Regions from separate parts of the Clostridium sp. CTA-7 genome, predicted to be linked through region 1. Evidence: a T-box and tRNA genes for the amino acid it is inferred to sense, from the RefSeq annotation. Region 1 holds a T-box; the other holds one or more tRNA genes.

Region 1 (8,534 bases):
ACTGGAATGAACTTAGATATATTAGCAAGAAGACCTCTTTGGGAATACGGTATTGACTACAAGTGTGGAACAGGTCATGGAGTTGGATATTTCCTAAATGTACATGAGGGACCACAAGGAATAAGGCCAGAGGGAAACACAACGGTATTAGAGCCTGGTATGATAATAACTAATGAACCAGGAGTGTACAAAGAGGGAAAGCATGGAATAAGGATAGAAAATACTCTTTTAGTAGTTAAAGATATTAAATCAGAAGAATTTGGTGAGTTTTATAAATTTAAAACTATATCATATTGTCCTATAGATTTAAATGGAGTAGCTATAGAGATGCTAACATCAGAAGAAAAAGTATGGCTAAATAATTACCATAAGACTGTATTTGAAAAGTTAAATCAATATTTAAATAAAGAAGAGATAGATTTCTTAAAGAATGAAACTAGAGAAATATAATAATTGAAAATAAAAAATGGACAATTTCCAATTGTCCATTTTTTATTAAATTATATACTATTCTTTTGGTGGAACTATAAACTTATTAACTAGTAAAGCTATAAAAATACCAAAAAGAGTTTCTACAGTTCTATTAACTGCATAAAAAATTGGATCAGAAAAGGCATGAATAGTTGTTACACCAAGAAAGGCTATGCAAGATACATTAATTGCTCCTGGCTTCTTTATTAAGTTACATGAGTATATAACTGCTATTATACCTATAGCTATAGTAAAGTAAATCAATAATTTGCTTAAAATGTCGGATTCAATATTAAACTTGAAATATCTACACAGAATTAAAAATAATAATCCTATAGCTGCTCCAACTATTGTTCCAACACCCCTATTTATGGCCATTTTAACTGAGTTTGAAACAGTACTCTGAAGACAGATAACAGCAGTTAAGCAAGCAAAAAATGGCTCGTGGGGAAATAGCAATAAACATAAAAATACTGAAATTGCAGTTTTAATAGTTCTAAGTCCAACTTTAGGGATAGTAAAGTTCATATGTTGTTCTCCTTAATATTTATAATATCATTTGATTTCATTAGTTTTATCATCTTCTGATGAATTAATTTCATTAGTTTTATTATATTCTGGTGGGTTAATGTATTTATTAATAACAATTGCAATCATTATTCCAAAAGCTGTCTCTATAGTTCTTCTAAAAGAGTAAATTAATGGACTATCATAATTAGGTGATATAATAATACCAATTAAAACAATAGAAGCAATAGAACAGGCAGCTGGCTTTTTTACTAGATTACACAAATAAATAATTAAAGATACACCAATTGCAGCTATTATTGCAGAGAATGATGATAAATTAAATTTATTTATTGTAAAAAGTAAAAGAACGCCTAGAATACCACCGAGTAATGTACCTATTAATCTATTAAGGCCTGTTTTAACTGAGTTTTCTACTGTGTCTTGTACACAGATTACAGCTGCAATTGCAGCAAAAAGAGAATTCGGCCAAAATATTAGGCAAATTAAAACAGAAAGAGCTGTTTTAATATTTCTATAACCAATATGAGGTAAGTCAAATTTTCTCACAGTATCAACTCCAATCTTTTTTATAATATTATAGCATATAACTTATATAAGGTTAGTGTTATAAATATGACTTAAAATTATAAGACTATATGAAATAGTACATATTTTTAATTTGAGGATTATATTTATAGGTATGTGGTTACTAATTAATTTTAATTAGTAACCACATACTTATAAATATATATTGCAGATATAGTTATTACTATTATAAAATATAAATATTACAAATATGTTTAATAAGGATTGATTATATGAGTTTTTGGGTTTATTTAGTATTAACAGAAATAATACCATTAGGTTTGTTTATTGTAGGAGGATTGTACGAATCAAAATCTACAAAATATCCAGATATGAAAATAGGATATAAAAATAAATATTCAACACAAAGTAGCTTAGCATGGGAATATTCAAATAAGTTAGTGGCTAAGTTAAATGGATCTGTAGGAACATTACTATTTATAGTTAATGCAGTATTATTATTTATAATTGGAGAAAGTGCTTTTACTTTTTTATTAGCATTTAATTTATTTATGGTTGTTTTATCAAGATTGATGATAGATAATATAATAAAGAAAAAGTTTGATAAAGAGTGAATTGTTAAAAATAATTGACAGTATTTTTAATATAGAATATCATAATAATAAATGGAAAATGCAGTGAAGAGAAGAGTAGTGAAGAAATATAGTCTAAAAGAGAACTAGGTAAGGTGAAAGCTAGTGACAGTAATCTTCATGAATATGGACTTGGAGCAGATTCTTTGAGCTTATTAAGTTAGAGGAATACGGTAGCAACCGTTATATTGCAAGGTGAATAAATTTCACCTATTGAGATATTTATTGCGAAATAAGTATGAAATAGAGTGGTAACACGTATAATACGTCTCTATATAGGTCTTAATATACCTATATAGAGATTTTTTTTATTATTATAAAGAAGAAACCATGTTAGGGAGGAGAAAAGATATGTGTAAAAAGACATATTATATAACTACACCAATTTACTATCCATCAACTAAGCTTCATATTGGAAATACTTATACTACTGTAGCAGCTGATGCTCTTGCAAGATATAAGAGATTAACTGGATATGATGTAATGTTTTTAACTGGAACAGATGAACACGGTCAAAAGATACAAAGAATAGCAGAAGAAAAAGGTATAACACCAAAAGAGCATGTAGATGAAATAGTGGCAGGAATAAAAGATCTATGGAAAATGATGAATATCAATTATGATAAATTTATAAGAACAACTGATGATTACCATATAAAAGCTGTTCAAGATATCTTCAAAAAATTATATGATAAAGGAGATATATATAAATCATCATATGAAGGACTATACTGTACTCCATGTGAATCTTTCTGGACAGAAACTCAATTAGTTAATGGAAACTGCCCAGATTGCGGTAGACCAGTAGAAAAGTCAAAGGAAGAAGCATACTTCTTCAAAATGAGTAATTATGCTGATAAATTAATGGAATATATAGAGTCTCATCCAGAGTTTATACAACCAGAATCAAGAAAAAATGAAATGGTTAATAACTTTTTAAAACCAGGTCTTCAAGATCTTTGTGTTTCAAGAACTAGCTTCAATTGGGGCGTTCCTGTAACGTTTGATGAGGGACACGTTGTATATGTATGGATAGATGCTCTTTCAAACTATATTACAGCATTAGGTTATGGAAGTGAAAATAAAGACTTATATGATAAATATTGGCCAGCAGATGTACATTTAATTGGTAAGGATATTTTAAGATTCCATACTATTTATTGGCCAATTATGCTAATGGCTTTAGATTTACCATTACCAAAGCAAGTATTTGGTCATGGATGGTTACTTGTTGATGGTGGAAAGATGTCAAAATCTAAAGGCAATGTTGTTGACCCAGTAACATTAGTGGAACATTTTGGAGTAGATGCAGTTAGATATTATCTATTAAGAGAAATACCATTTGGATCAGATGGATTATTTAATAATGAAATATTTATAAAAAAGATAAACTCAGATCTTTGTAATGATTTAGGAAACCTTCTTTCAAGAACAGTAGCTATGATTGAAAAGTATTTTGATGGAGCTATACCAGAAAATTCAAGCAAAGAAGCTATTGATGATGAATTAATAAGCTTAGCTTTAGAAACTACAAATAAAGTTAATAAAGCTATAGATGACTTAAGAATTCCAGAAGCTCTAGAATATATATTTGATTTAATAGGAAGAGCAAATAAATATATAGATGAAACAACTCCTTGGATATTAGCTAAGGATGAAGAAAAGAAGGGAAGATTAGGTACTGTATTATATAACTTGGTAGAAAGTTTAAGATTTGCATCAGTTTTATTATCTGCATTCTTACCAGATACAAGCAAGAAGATAAATGAACAAATAAATACAACTAATATTTCTTTTGAATCCTTAAGTAGCTTTAATGGTACTGTTGTAGGAACTAAGGTTCAAAAAGGTGAGGCTTTATTCCCAAGAATAGATGTTGATAAGAAGCTAGCAGAATTGGATGCCTTAAGAGAAGCTCAGTTAGCAGAAAATAAAAAAGATGAAAAAAGAGAAATTACTCCAATAAAAGAAGAAATCACAATAGAGGATTTTGAAAAAATAGATTTAAGAGTAGTAAAAGTATTAGCTTGTGAACCGATAAAAAAAGCTAAGAAGTTACTAAAATTAAAGGTAGATTTAAATGGAGAAGAAAGACAGGTAGTTTCAGGAATAGCACAATACTACAAGCCTGAAGATTTAGTAGGAAAATATGTAGTATTAGTAGCTAACTTAAAACCGGTAACATTAAGAGGTGAGTTATCACAAGGAATGATATTAGCAGCATCAACAGATGATGATAGTTTGTTAAAGGTAGTAAATCCAGGAGAATTACCAACTGGAAGCCAAGTAAGATAAATCTTTATAATTTAATTAAGTTTATTTTAAAAATCAGGATAAAGGAGGATAGGGGAACCTATCCTCAAATTTTTATAAAAAAACAATTATAATAAGGAGACATTGATATGAAAAAAATATTCGATATATCTAAAGAAAAAAGAGAAGCTTTAAAGAATGAAATAAAAACCTATTTCTATGAAGAAAGAGATGAGGAATTAGGTGATTTAGCATCAAATATGATACTGGATTTCTTTATGGATAAATTAGCAGTAGAATTTTATAATCAGGGGATAGAAGACTCTTATAAATATATTATAGATAGAGCAGAAGATTTACTTGGAATACAAAAATAAAGCAATAAGAAAATAGTGAGGGGACATTTATGAATATTATTATAGGAAATGCATGGCCATATGCAAATGGACCACTACATTTAGGAAGAATAGCAGTATTACTCCCAGGAGATATTATTGCAAGATATCATAGGCTTATGGGAGATGATGTTGTGTTCTTGTCAGGAACAGACTGTCACGGGACTCCTGTAACTATGAGAGCTAAAGAAGAGGGAATAACCCCTATGGATGCTGTAGTTAAGTATCATAATGAATTTAAAAAGTGTTTTGATGACTTAGGATTTTCTTTTGATATATTTGCTAAAACTCACTCTACCTATCATGAGAATAAGGTTAAAGAGTTTATATTAGATTTATATAAAAAGGGATACATATATGAAAAGGAAATTGATCAAAAATATTGCGAAAACTGCAATGAGTTTTTACCTGAAACATATATGGAAGAAAAATGTCCTTATTGTAAGGAAGATTTAGTTCTGCAAACAAAGCATTTATTCTTTTCACTTTCGCAATTTGAAAATGATGTTAGGAGACTTTTAATTAGGCAAAAAGGTTGGAGAGAAAATGCTCAAAAGATAGTAAAAAGATATTTAGATGAGGGTTTAAGAGATAGAGCTGTAACAAGAGATTTTAATTGGGGAGTAGATGTTCCTTTAGAAGGATATGATGATAAAAAAATATTCGTTTGGATTGAGGCGGTTATGGGATATTTAACTGCTAGCATGAAGTGTTTAGAGGAAAGAGATGAAGATTGGAAGGAATATTGGCAAGGAGAAGATTCAAGAATTTACTTTGTTCATGGTAAAGATAATATACCCTTCCATACGGTTATATTTCCAGCTATATTAGCAGGGATTGGAATAAAGAATCCTAATTTAAGAATAATATCAAGCGAATATATGAAGCTAGAAGGGAAAAATTTTTCATCAGTTAAAAATTGGGCAATATGGGGTGACAATATAGTTGGCAATTATAATATTGATACTTTTAGATATTATTTATCCTTAAATTCGCCAGAGGTTAAAGATACCGATTTTACTTGGAGGGATTTTATAAATACAGTAAATAGAGATTTGGTTAATTGTTTTGGAGGCCTTGTTAACAGAACAATTGAACTTGTTCAGGATAAGTATAATTCTAATATACCAAATGGAAAAGTATCAGAGGATTTTAAAAATGAAGTGCTTAATTTATATTTTGATGTAGGAGATAGTATAGAAGAAGGAAGTTTCAAAAAGGCTCTTTCGCAAATATTGTCATTTATTAAAAAGATAAGTAAGTATTTTAATGATGAAAAATTATTTGTAGAAACAGAAAAAAATAATGAAAAATGTATAAATACAATATATGAATGTATTCAAGCAGTTATAAACATATCTAATTTGCTAGAGCCATTTATTCCAAATACATGTGAAAAAATTAGAAAAGCATTAGATTTAGATGAACCTATATGGAGTTATGTAGAAAAGAAAAGTGGCAAAGTATCAGAATTAGAGGTGTTATTTGATAAAATAGATAAGAGAAGGGCCTTTGAAGAAGTTAAAAGATTAAAAGAAGAAAAAATAAAATAAAAAGGAAAAACCCTAGATTAAATTACTTTGGGGAATAATTTAATCTAGGGACCATTAGATGGTTTTAGGGGTAAATAATAATGCTTTAACTACTTTACAAGTATTATAATACATTAATAATATGACAGTAATGTGTCAAAAAAATAAATAAAATATGAATAAATTAGTAACCTTTTCCTAGCATTAAAAATAATTTTATTAATAAAATTAAATTTCGATATTATTAATATTTACAATTCTAATTAATAGTTGTATAGTATTTTTGTTAATAGAATATTAACACATTAACAATTGAAAATTATTTAATGTATAAGGAGAAACATTAATGGACAAGTTTTCTATTTTAACAGGTCTTATAGGTGGACTAGGCTTATTCCTATACGGAATGAAACTTATGGGTGATGGCTTAGAAAATGCTGCCGGTGAAGGATTAAAATCAATATTAGAAAAACTAACAAGTAATAAGTACATAGGAGTACTGGTTGGAGCTGGGGTCACTGCTATAATACAAAGCTCAAGTGCAACAACTGTTATGGTTGTTAGTTTTGTAAATGCAGGATTAATGAATTTACTTCAAGCTGCAGGAGTAATAATGGGAGCTAATATAGGAACAACTATTACAGCTCAAATGGTATCATTTAAATTAGATGCAATTGCTCCATTATTTATAGGAGCAGGAGCAATAATATTACTTGTAGCTAAAAAGAAAAGAGTTAGAGATTTAGCTAGCATTGCATTGGGATTTGGTATACTATTCATGGGTATGGGCGTAATGTCTGGCGCTATGAAGCCTATTGCAGAAGCAAGTTGGTTTAGAGAATTTGTTATAGTAGTTGCAGATAATAGTATCCTAGGATTACTTGCAGGTCTTGGAATGACAGCTGTTGTACAAAGTTCATCAGCAACTACAGGTATTTTAGTTGCTTTAGCAACAACAGGAGCTATAGATATGCGTTTAGCATTTCCTGTAATATTAGGTTGTAATATAGGAACTTGTGTTACTGCTATATTAGCATCATTAGGAGCTAATAGAACAGCTAAAAAAGCTGCACTAGTGCACTTGTTATTTAACACAATAGGAGCTATAATTTTCTTCCCATTTATAGATCCATTTATAAGGTTAGTAACAGCAACTGATCCAACTAACGTAGCAAGACAGGTTGCTAATGCACATACTATATTTAATGTTACAGTTACAGTATTGTTATTACCGTTATCAGCATATTTAGTTAAAATAGTTAATAAAATACTTCCAGGAGATGCTGAAATAGAAAAAGAAGGAGCTATTTACTTAGACAAAAAGTTATTAGAAACTCCTATAGTTGCAAATGGACAAGTTTTTAAAGAAACATTAAGAATGGCTACTAAGGCAAAAGAAAACTTAGCATTAGCGATGAATGCATTTACAGAAAATAATGTAGAATCAGTAGATAAGGTTTATCAAAATGAAAAGATAATTAATGCATTAGAAAAAGATATAACTGATTACTTAGTTGAATTATCACAATTAGAGTTACCAGAAGAAGATATAAAGTTGTTTAGTTCAACTTATCATGTAATTAATGACATAGAGAGAATAGGAGATCATGCAGAAAATATTGCTGATTTAGCTATAGAAAAAATTAATAAAAACATACATCTTGGCGAAAGTGCAAAAGAAGAGTTATCAATTATATTTGGTAAAACTATGAAAGCTATCGAAATAGCTATCGAAAGTTATAATAGTAAGATGTTAGTTGCACCGAAAGAAATAGAACAAATAGAAGACGAAATAGATAAATTAGAAAAGCAGTTCAGAGAAAATAATATAAAGAGATTAAATGAAAAGTCTTGTTCCGCAGCTTCTAGTGTAATATTTTTAGATTTAATAAGTAATCTAGAAAGAATAGGGGATCATGCAAATAATATTGGGAATTCCGGAAAAAAGCATAAAATAAAATAATTAATAAATGAAAAAGCCTGCTATTTGAGCAGGTTTTTTTACTATTTATGAAATTATATTTTTATATTTATTTAATGTAAAGAGTATATAAAGTGTGTATTATATGATTTTTTGTAATATAATAATATTTATAATAATTTAGGGATAAAATTGGAGGAATTATGATGGAAAATAAGTATGTAATATTCGACACACATGCACATTATGATGATGAAGCTTTTGATGAAGATAG
Region 2 (8,534 bases), on a different contig from region 1:
AAAAAATGCTTGAAAGAACAGCAGTTATTCAAGATTTATTAGATCATAATGGTTTTTATGTAATAGATGCAAAGGTAGAAGAAGTGGCTAAAGGTCTTGGACTTTTAGATTTAGGTTTAGATAAAGATGTTGATGATTTATCAGGTGGACAAAGAACAAAGATACTACTTGGAAAGTTATTACTTCAAAATCCAGATATACTACTTTTAGATGAGCCTACTAACTATTTAGATGAAGAACATATAGAATGGCTTAAGAGATATTTAAATAATTATGAAAATGCATTTATATTAATTTCTCACGATATACCATTTTTAAATTCAGTAGTTAACTTAATTTATCATGTTGAAGAAAGAAAGTTAACAAGGTATGTTGGAGATTATTATGAATTTAAGAGATTATATGAAGAAAACAAAAAGAGATTAGAGCAAGCTTATGAAAAGCAACAAAAGGAAATAGCTAGATTGGAAGATTTCGTTGCAAGAAATAAAGCAAATGTTGCTACTGCTAATATGGCTAAATCAAGACAAAAGAAACTTGATAAAATGGAAGTAATAGAACTTTCAAAGGAAAAACCAAAGCCAGAGTTTAACTTTAAAATAGCAAGAACAGCTGGAAAAACAATATTTGAAACTGAAGATTTAGTTATAGGATATGATTCGCCACTAACTAAGCCATTAAACTTATTAATGGAGAGAGGACAAAAAATAGCTTTAGTTGGAGCAAATGGACTTGGTAAATCAACATTACTTAAAAGCTTACTAGGAATACAACAGCCACTATCAGGAAAAGTTCATAGAGGAGACTATCAACATATAGGTTACTTTGAGCAAGAAGATAGATCGGGAAATACAAATACTTGTATAGAAGAAGTGTGGCAAGAGTTTCCAAGTAAAACACAATACGAGATAAGAGCAGCACTTGCTAAATGTGGTTTAACAACAAAGCAATTAGAATCAAAGATTATGGTTTTATCAGGTGGAGAAGCTGCCAAGGTAAGATTATGTAAGATTTTAAATACAGAAACAAATATATTAATCCTAGACGAACCTACAAACCATTTAGATGTAGATGCAAAGGATGAATTAAAAAGAGCATTAAAGGAATACAAAGGATCAATTTTATTAGTATCCCACGAACCAGAATTCTATAGAGATGTAGTTACAGAAATTTGGAATTGTGAGGATTGGACAACTAAAATAGTATAATAGCTTGTTTTAGTACTATTGGATTTAGGATTATAAAGAGTGAACCGTACCTCAAGCAAATGAGATTAATAGACTTAGTTACTGGTGTTACTTGTAGGTGAGCAAATTAGGGAACATGAATGGGTAGATAAGATAATCGAACTATTAAATAATAAAAAATAAGATGCTTATAAAAATTTGATATATGATAAATAAGAAAAGCTTAGTGTTACATCACTAGGCTTTCTTTAGGATATTTATTCGATTACTTTGTTTTCTAAGTTGCTACGTCTACAATCCAGAGGGTTTAAGTTTATGTGATGTACAATTTCAGATTCAGTAGGATTCATTATAAGTTTATCTAAATGAATTCTACCCTGTGGAGTATTTGCGATAACCATGATAACTCCATTCTTCTTATATTGAACCCAGCTAAACTCGTCAGTTATAACAGTATTTAAATCTTCAGAAGAAATTAATGCCCTAGCATGTGGAGTGCCGTATTTATTAGTTAGGATGATAGCAATGGTGTTATCATCAACTTTTTCATATTGATTTTTCTGAGCACTTGGGACTATTTCTAAATTAGATTTTCTGTTATCTAGCATATTTCCATTAATATGTTTAACAGGAGCTTTTGGATTAGCATTTAAAATAACTGTTTGAAGACTTTGTTTTAAATGCTTAGTTCCTTTTGATTTGCTTATATTTTGAATTGTATAAGCATTAAAGTCTTTATTCCATTCAGCAAACCAAGTTCCCATAGATTTTATTCTTTCAACATCGTCAGCATCTATTTGGAAAACTAATTCACTTCCATCTTTCTTTAAAACAGTGGCATAAGCAATGTGTTCTTTAACATCAAATTTATTTTCAAAAGTTTTATAATTCATTAAATATTTACCTTCTTTCATAATGATCTAAATGAAAGTATAACATAGGATGAGTAAATTAGCTCTGTTATCTTTCAATTAATTAACATGATTTAAATAAAATTTTGAGAGAGGATTAACAAATGATTCAGAAGCTTTTAAACAATAAAAAAACCTTACAGTAAGAGTAAGGTTTTGGTTGCGGGAGCAGGACTTGAACCTACGACCTTTGGGTTATGAGCCCAACGAGCTACCAACTGCTCCATCCCGCGGTATTAAGTTTACATATTGGCTTAGCCAACTTGTATTATTAGTATATGCTTAATAAAGATTGATGTCAAAGCGAGATAACATCATATTGTGGAATATGATGACAAGAGATGGCTTAGCATGTCAGATGATATCAAATGCTACGAAATAAGAAAAAGTTAAATTAAGATTTAACACCATAGCTAATGATTTATAATAAATAAAATTCTATTCAAAACCAAATTATATTATATAAAAAAGCAACTTAAATAAATATATTTTAAAATATGCTTTGATTTTATGCTTAGTTATATAAATTTTGCTTAAATAAGATTAATAAATCATTTTCAACATTCACCTCATAATATTAGTTTTTAAAATAGTACATATTTATTTTTGTAAGTCAAATACTTTAAGATAAGTTATGGAATTTGTAGTGAGGATTTGACTACAAAGATTGAATAAAATATAAGAGTTAGTGAAATGCTAACTCTGTTTATTTTTATCTTCTTTCAGTTAATAAAGAGGGTTTGTTGTTACCTGTAGGTGAACTTTTATTTTTATATCATCTTCGGATAGCTCTTCTTTTGGAGTAATTCTAGTAGGAGTAAAGCGGTATAGTGTTAGTGATATAGGTAATAACAAAGCTATAATAATAAATCTTTTTATTTGCTTCATAAAATAAATCATCCTTTAGCTATAATAAAAACATTATATATCTAGTTGAAATAAGTGGTAATCGTAGCCAGTAGAACTCCTAAAAACATAAAGACATATTATTGTGGAAATGGTTGTGAGGAATGGACAACTAAAATAGTATAATGACAACTATTAGATAATTAATAAGAAGTAGCTTCAAGCCTTTATAATATTAAGGCTTGGAGCTTTTTGTTATCATGTAACAATCTTTAATATTTTTTGTCATATTTACTATATACCGGACCTTTTAGGTTATGAGTTAATATGCTTTTGTATAAATAAGCGAATAAAAATAATTAGAGTATAGTTGCATAGAGAAATAAAGTGAAACCAACAAACTGGATTTAATATTAATTTAAATATATAAATGAAAAAATCAATATATACAAAATTTATATAATAATGATATAATTAACTAGACAGGAAAAAGGAGGATGCATGATGAAAAAGAAATTTTTATTGCTAATTATGTCTATTTGTATTTTATCAACAAGTCTAATAGCATGTGGTAAAACAGAGAAAGATCAAAAGAGTGATAATAAACCTAAAGTAGAGGATAAAAAGGATAATTCTTCAGAGAAGGATGGTTCTAAGGATAGTAAATCAGATAATGATAAAGCTGTAGGAGATAGTAAAACACAGGATAGTTCATCTAATGCAAAAGGCAATGTAGCTGATTTAGAAGATTATACAGTAATAGTTGATGTTGAAGAAGGAATTAACTATAAAAAAGGTGATTATTCAGAGGTGGATTTTGCAGTTCAATTATTAAAAGATTTTTTTGCTGGAAAAAATATTGATGATAGAATAGTTAGTGATAATGATGATTATAGTGAGTTAATACCTATTACAGCTGAAGATAAATCAAAATTAGATAAAATGTTGAAGATGACTAGGTTAGAGCTTGATGTTGCTGATGGAAAGAATATTAATGTAGAGCCTTTAAAAATAGAAAAAGATATGACATTAATTGAAAATGCTAATTGTGACTTAAGCATCCAATTAAAGCTAATGCCAGAAGGTAGTGAGAAAGCATATTCAAATATGTATGGTGTAAATATATTTAAAATTAATGGTGAGTATAAAGGTAGAATATCTTAATGTAATATTATATTTTAGAAAATATATCTAATTTATAAAGGGTGAATATATTAAAGGTCAATAAGAGATCGTAAAATTAATACATATTTTGTTTTATAATGATAATATAGGTAGAATTGATCTGCTGAAAAACTAAATAAAATAATCTTAACAAAGATTTAGAGTTAAAACAGCTAATTATAAGGTTGAGAAGCATAAAAGTATTCTTAACCTTTATTTTATGAACAATAACATTGTGATTATAGACATAAAAATAAAATAATATATAAATTGAAGACAGTTCTATGATGAATTTAACTTTATAAGTTAATTGAATTGAGGTATAATCTTACTTATAGGTTATTGTAATTTATAATGAGGTGATTGAAAGTGATTGAAAATAACTGCGCTGTAGTTAGCTCTGCACAACGATTGTAAGACATGAAACAAGTTGTTCAGAGCTGATTTAAAAGATTAATTTGATATATATGTTTTATTAATCGTTGTGCCTTATTTACAAAATAAGTGTAGATAAAGGAGCAATGATTTATGAGATATGAAAAAGCGCAAGATATTCTTCCGGAGAAAATATTGAAAATAGTTCAGGAATATATAGATGGAGAATATCTATATATCCCAAGAAAAGATGAAAATAAAAAGACTTGGGGAGAGAACAGTGGAGCCTTGAAGGAGTTGGATATTAGAAATAGAAAGATTATATGCAAATATAAAGAGGGAACTTCTGTAAAGGAATTATCTACTGCCTTTTATTTAAGCGAGGCTAGTATAAGAAGAATATTGAGATTGTATAAAAATAGGGAAGTATATTCCCCGTGATTATAAGCAGGTAATATGACTTAGGTTATAGGTTGTATCACCTGCTTTTTTGATAGAGATCTTTACAGAAATGTTTATGAACTTGTAGTTTTGATTTAGAACATGCTAAGCTAAAATAGATGATTGTTACGAATGCTTTTCTCTTGAAGCAATGGGAAATAGCAATAGTTAGAAATTAAATAAAAGAGGGGAATTAACAAATGAGTATTTTGAAAGTGACTAACATGTCACAGGGGTTTGGGGATAAACAGATTTTTAATGATGTGTCTTTTAATTTATTAAATGGAGAGCATATTGGTCTAGTTGGTGCTAATGGAGAGGGAAAGACTACCTTCCTAAAGCTGATTACCAATGAAATATTGCCAGATCAAGGAACCATAGAGTGGAACAGAAAGGTTTCAGTTGGCTATATGGATCAAAATGTGAAACTTAGAGATGAGGATACAGTGAGGATGTATTTGCGAACAGCTTTTACAGAGCTTTTTAATATAGAGAAAAATTTAAATAAGATATATGAAAATATGAGTACCATGGCTGGGGAAGAAATGGAGAAGGCCCTTAATAAAATAGGAGTATTACAGGAAACCTTAGAGAAAGGTGAGTTCTATTCCATAGAATCTAAAATAGAAGGAATAGCCACAGGTCTTGGGTTTAAAGATTTACTGGATAGAGGAACCTCGCAATTAAGTGGTGGACAGAGGAGCAAGATATTACTTGGGGAATTGCTCCTAGAAAAACCTGATATTTTGCTTTTGGATGAGCCAACAAATCACTTGGACGAGGAGAATATAGAATGGCTCAAGGGATATTTATCAAACTATGAAAATGCTTTTATAGTAATCTCCCATGATAATACATTTTTAAATAGTGTTATCAATGTAGTTTATCATTTAGAAAATAAAAAATTAACTAGGTATGTGGGCAACTATGAGAAGTTCCTAAAATTGTACGATGAGAGAAAAACACAGATATTAATAGACTATAATAAACAACAGAAGGAGATTGAAAGTCTTGAGGATTATATAAGAAAGAATAAGGTTAGGGCATCTACAGCTGCTATGGCAAAGTCCAGAGAGAAGAAGCTTAATAAAATCCAGAGAATAGAAATAGTAAAAAACAAGCCTAAACCACATTTCATTTTTCAGGAATCTAGCCCTTCTGGAAGTTTAATCTTTGAAACAAAGGATTTAGTCATTGGCTATGAAAGACCATTGACCTCTCCATTAAATTTAAAGATGATGAGTGGGGATAAGATTGCTCTTATAGGTGCTAATGGAATAGGTAAAACTACGCTTTTAAAGAGTTTGATAGGGTTATTGAACCCAATAGACGGAGAGGTAACTCTAGGAGTCCTTCAGAATATCGGTTATTACCAGCAGGAAGTGAAGGAAGAGGTTACAAATAAATCTGTGATAAAAGAATTATGGGATGAGTTTCCCAATGATAGCCAAACTCAGATAAGAACAAAGCTTGCTAGGTGTGGATTAACTAGGGAGCATATTGAAAGTACCATGGATATCTTAAGTGGTGGAGAACAAGCAAAAGTAAGGCTTTGTAAGCTTTTAAATAAGCCGACTAACATTTTGATTCTAGACGAGCCAACAAATCACCTAGATGTTGATGCCAAAGATGAGCTAAAAAGAGCGTTAAAAGAATATAAAGGCAGCATTCTTTTAGTATGCCACGAACCAGAGTTCTACAAAGATGTGGTAACAGATGTGTGGAATTGTGAGAAATGGACAACAAAAGAATAGTAAAGTTTATAAATTTTAAGAGTTAGCTTGTTGCTAGCTCTTTTGGTATAATTAAGAATAGATAGTTAATTGTGTTAAGGGGAAAAAAGTTAATAAGTAGTAACTAGGAGAATATATGAAAATTAATATTAAATACTTAATAGCTTTCATTACTTTATTTTTAATTGAGGTTGGAATTGCACTTTTTATAAATGATAGAATTATTAGGCCATATATTGGAGATATTCTAGTAATTATATTAATGTATACTTTTATAAGAAGTTTTATTAAAGAGCCAATACGGTTTTTAGCTATATATTTATTTGTTTTTGCAGCATTTGTTGAAGGTATGCAATATTTTAACATCCTAGAAGTTATGGGGTTACAAGATAATAAAATACTTTCAATTATTCTTGGTAGTACATTTGATATACAGGATATTCTATGTTATTTAATTGGAAGTATAATTTTAATAATATGGGATAAGATGGAGACTTTAAAGACGAATTTGTATTAGAGAACATTGATGGACGTTGGATAGCCTTTAGCATTAAAGAGTAATGATAAATACTAACTTATTGACAAGTATTACCAGAGTGGTAAAATATAATTGATAATATTTTTCAATAGGAGGAGTTATGTTTAAAGAATTTTTTAATAAATATAAGGAGTATGCCAGTGATTACAATGGAGGATTATCTAGCCATATACCTATGGTAAGCTATTCACTATATGAGTTAGGAGTTCCTTTTAATGAAATAGAAGAATATTTAGACAAAACAATTGAGAGAATAAAAATATCTAAGGAAGATTTTACGAAGTTATACAATATAGATGATGAAAATTTTGACAAATATTTAGGTATTGAAGATTCTCTAGGTTCATATTATGATTATTTTTCTCAAAAAATAAATAAATCAAATTATTTAGAGATAATAGGAGAATTTTTACCTAAATTAATTAGGGGAGTTGCAGCTCGGGCTTTTCATCCATTGATTAGATTATCATTTGCTGTAAGAAGTGAAAATGAGGAAGAGGTTATAAAATCATTAAGTTATTTCGCTTCAACCTTTGCAGCACATCAATTTGATGTTCTACCGCCTAAAGCAGAAAATCCATTAGAGTCTCTTAAAATACTTGTAGAATCAGTTAAGGATGAAGAGTGTAGTGGAAATTTAATTGTTGATAGGATAGAAAAGATATACAGATTAGATGGATTTAAGAAGAATGCTTTTACTTTGAAAGGAAATGATTCAGAGGTATTATCACAATTGGATATAATTATAAATAAATTATTTGTAGAGACTAAGAATTTTACAATATTACATGCAGTTACATCTAAAGAGGCACTTAAAAACTTATTGCCTTTAGTTAAGGATAAGGAATATATATTACAGGATTATTGGTTAGCTATTTTAGCTGCTCATATTACAATAGGTAGTCCTGAAGTTATAGATTTAAGTGTTGATATTCCACAAAATTTACCTGAATTTAAGGATATAATAAAGGTAAGTATTAATTCGAATAATGATCATACAATAAAACTTGTAAATGCATGTAGGCTTGAATTTGAAAAATCAGGTGACGAAGTATATAAGTACATGGCATATTTAAAAACTTTAAATTAATAAGTAAGCCTTCCAATACTACTTGGAAGGTTTTTTATATTGCTTTGATAACCATTGGCTATTCAAGTGGATAAAATGGCTTTAGCTCTGAGTAAAAAAGAACTCCCATGATAGAATGAAAGCGACTGACAATCGTAAAACAAAAAATCATAGCAGGTGTCATATAGGTAACGACATAGAAAGCTTATCACATACAGAATGGAGGTGCCAATATCATATAGTATTTGCACCGAAATATAGAAGACAGGT

What was found. The T-box of region 1 lies ahead of metG (methionine--tRNA ligase). A T-box ahead of a tRNA ligase gene usually reads a tRNA of that ligase, here a tRNA-Met.
Region 2: it has a tRNA-Met gene. The T-box ahead of metG (methionine--tRNA ligase) is inferred to sense a tRNA for this amino acid. The anticodon was not compared.

The regions. Positions count from the first base shown of each region.
Region 1 is NZ_BAAAAV010000006.1:79,511-88,044, reverse strand. Features, by position in the region: gene ACYUEX_RS12620 (aminopeptidase P family protein) at 1-450, shown strand, start outside; gene ACYUEX_RS12615 (FUSC family protein) at 508-999, opposite strand; gene ACYUEX_RS12610 (FUSC family protein) at 1,027-1,548, opposite strand; gene ACYUEX_RS12605 (hypothetical protein) at 1,800-2,141, shown strand; T-box leader at 2,196-2,435, shown strand; gene metG (methionine--tRNA ligase) at 2,511-4,454, shown strand; gene ACYUEX_RS12595 (DUF2164 family protein) at 4,562-4,789, shown strand; gene ACYUEX_RS12590 (methionine--tRNA ligase) at 4,819-6,360, shown strand; gene ACYUEX_RS12585 (Na/Pi cotransporter family protein) at 6,686-8,302, shown strand; gene ACYUEX_RS12580 (TatD family hydrolase) at 8,467-8,534, shown strand, end outside.
Region 2 is NZ_BAAAAV010000004.1:428,037-436,570, reverse strand. Features, by position in the region: gene ACYUEX_RS10915 (ABC-F family ATP-binding cassette domain-containing protein) at 1-1,208, shown strand, start outside; gene ACYUEX_RS10910 (hypothetical protein) at 1,445-2,080, opposite strand; tRNA gene ACYUEX_RS10905 (tRNA-Met) at 2,256-2,331, opposite strand; gene ACYUEX_RS10900 (hypothetical protein) at 2,825-2,986, opposite strand; gene ACYUEX_RS10895 (hypothetical protein) at 3,449-4,108, shown strand; gene ACYUEX_RS10890 (CD3324 family protein) at 4,637-4,924, shown strand; gene ACYUEX_RS10885 (ABC-F family ATP-binding cassette domain-containing protein) at 5,125-6,678, shown strand; gene ACYUEX_RS10880 (ribosomal maturation YjgA family protein) at 6,794-7,174, shown strand; gene ACYUEX_RS10875 (questin oxidase family protein) at 7,296-8,285, shown strand; partial or broken gene ACYUEX_RS10870 (transposase) at 8,401-8,534, shown strand, end outside.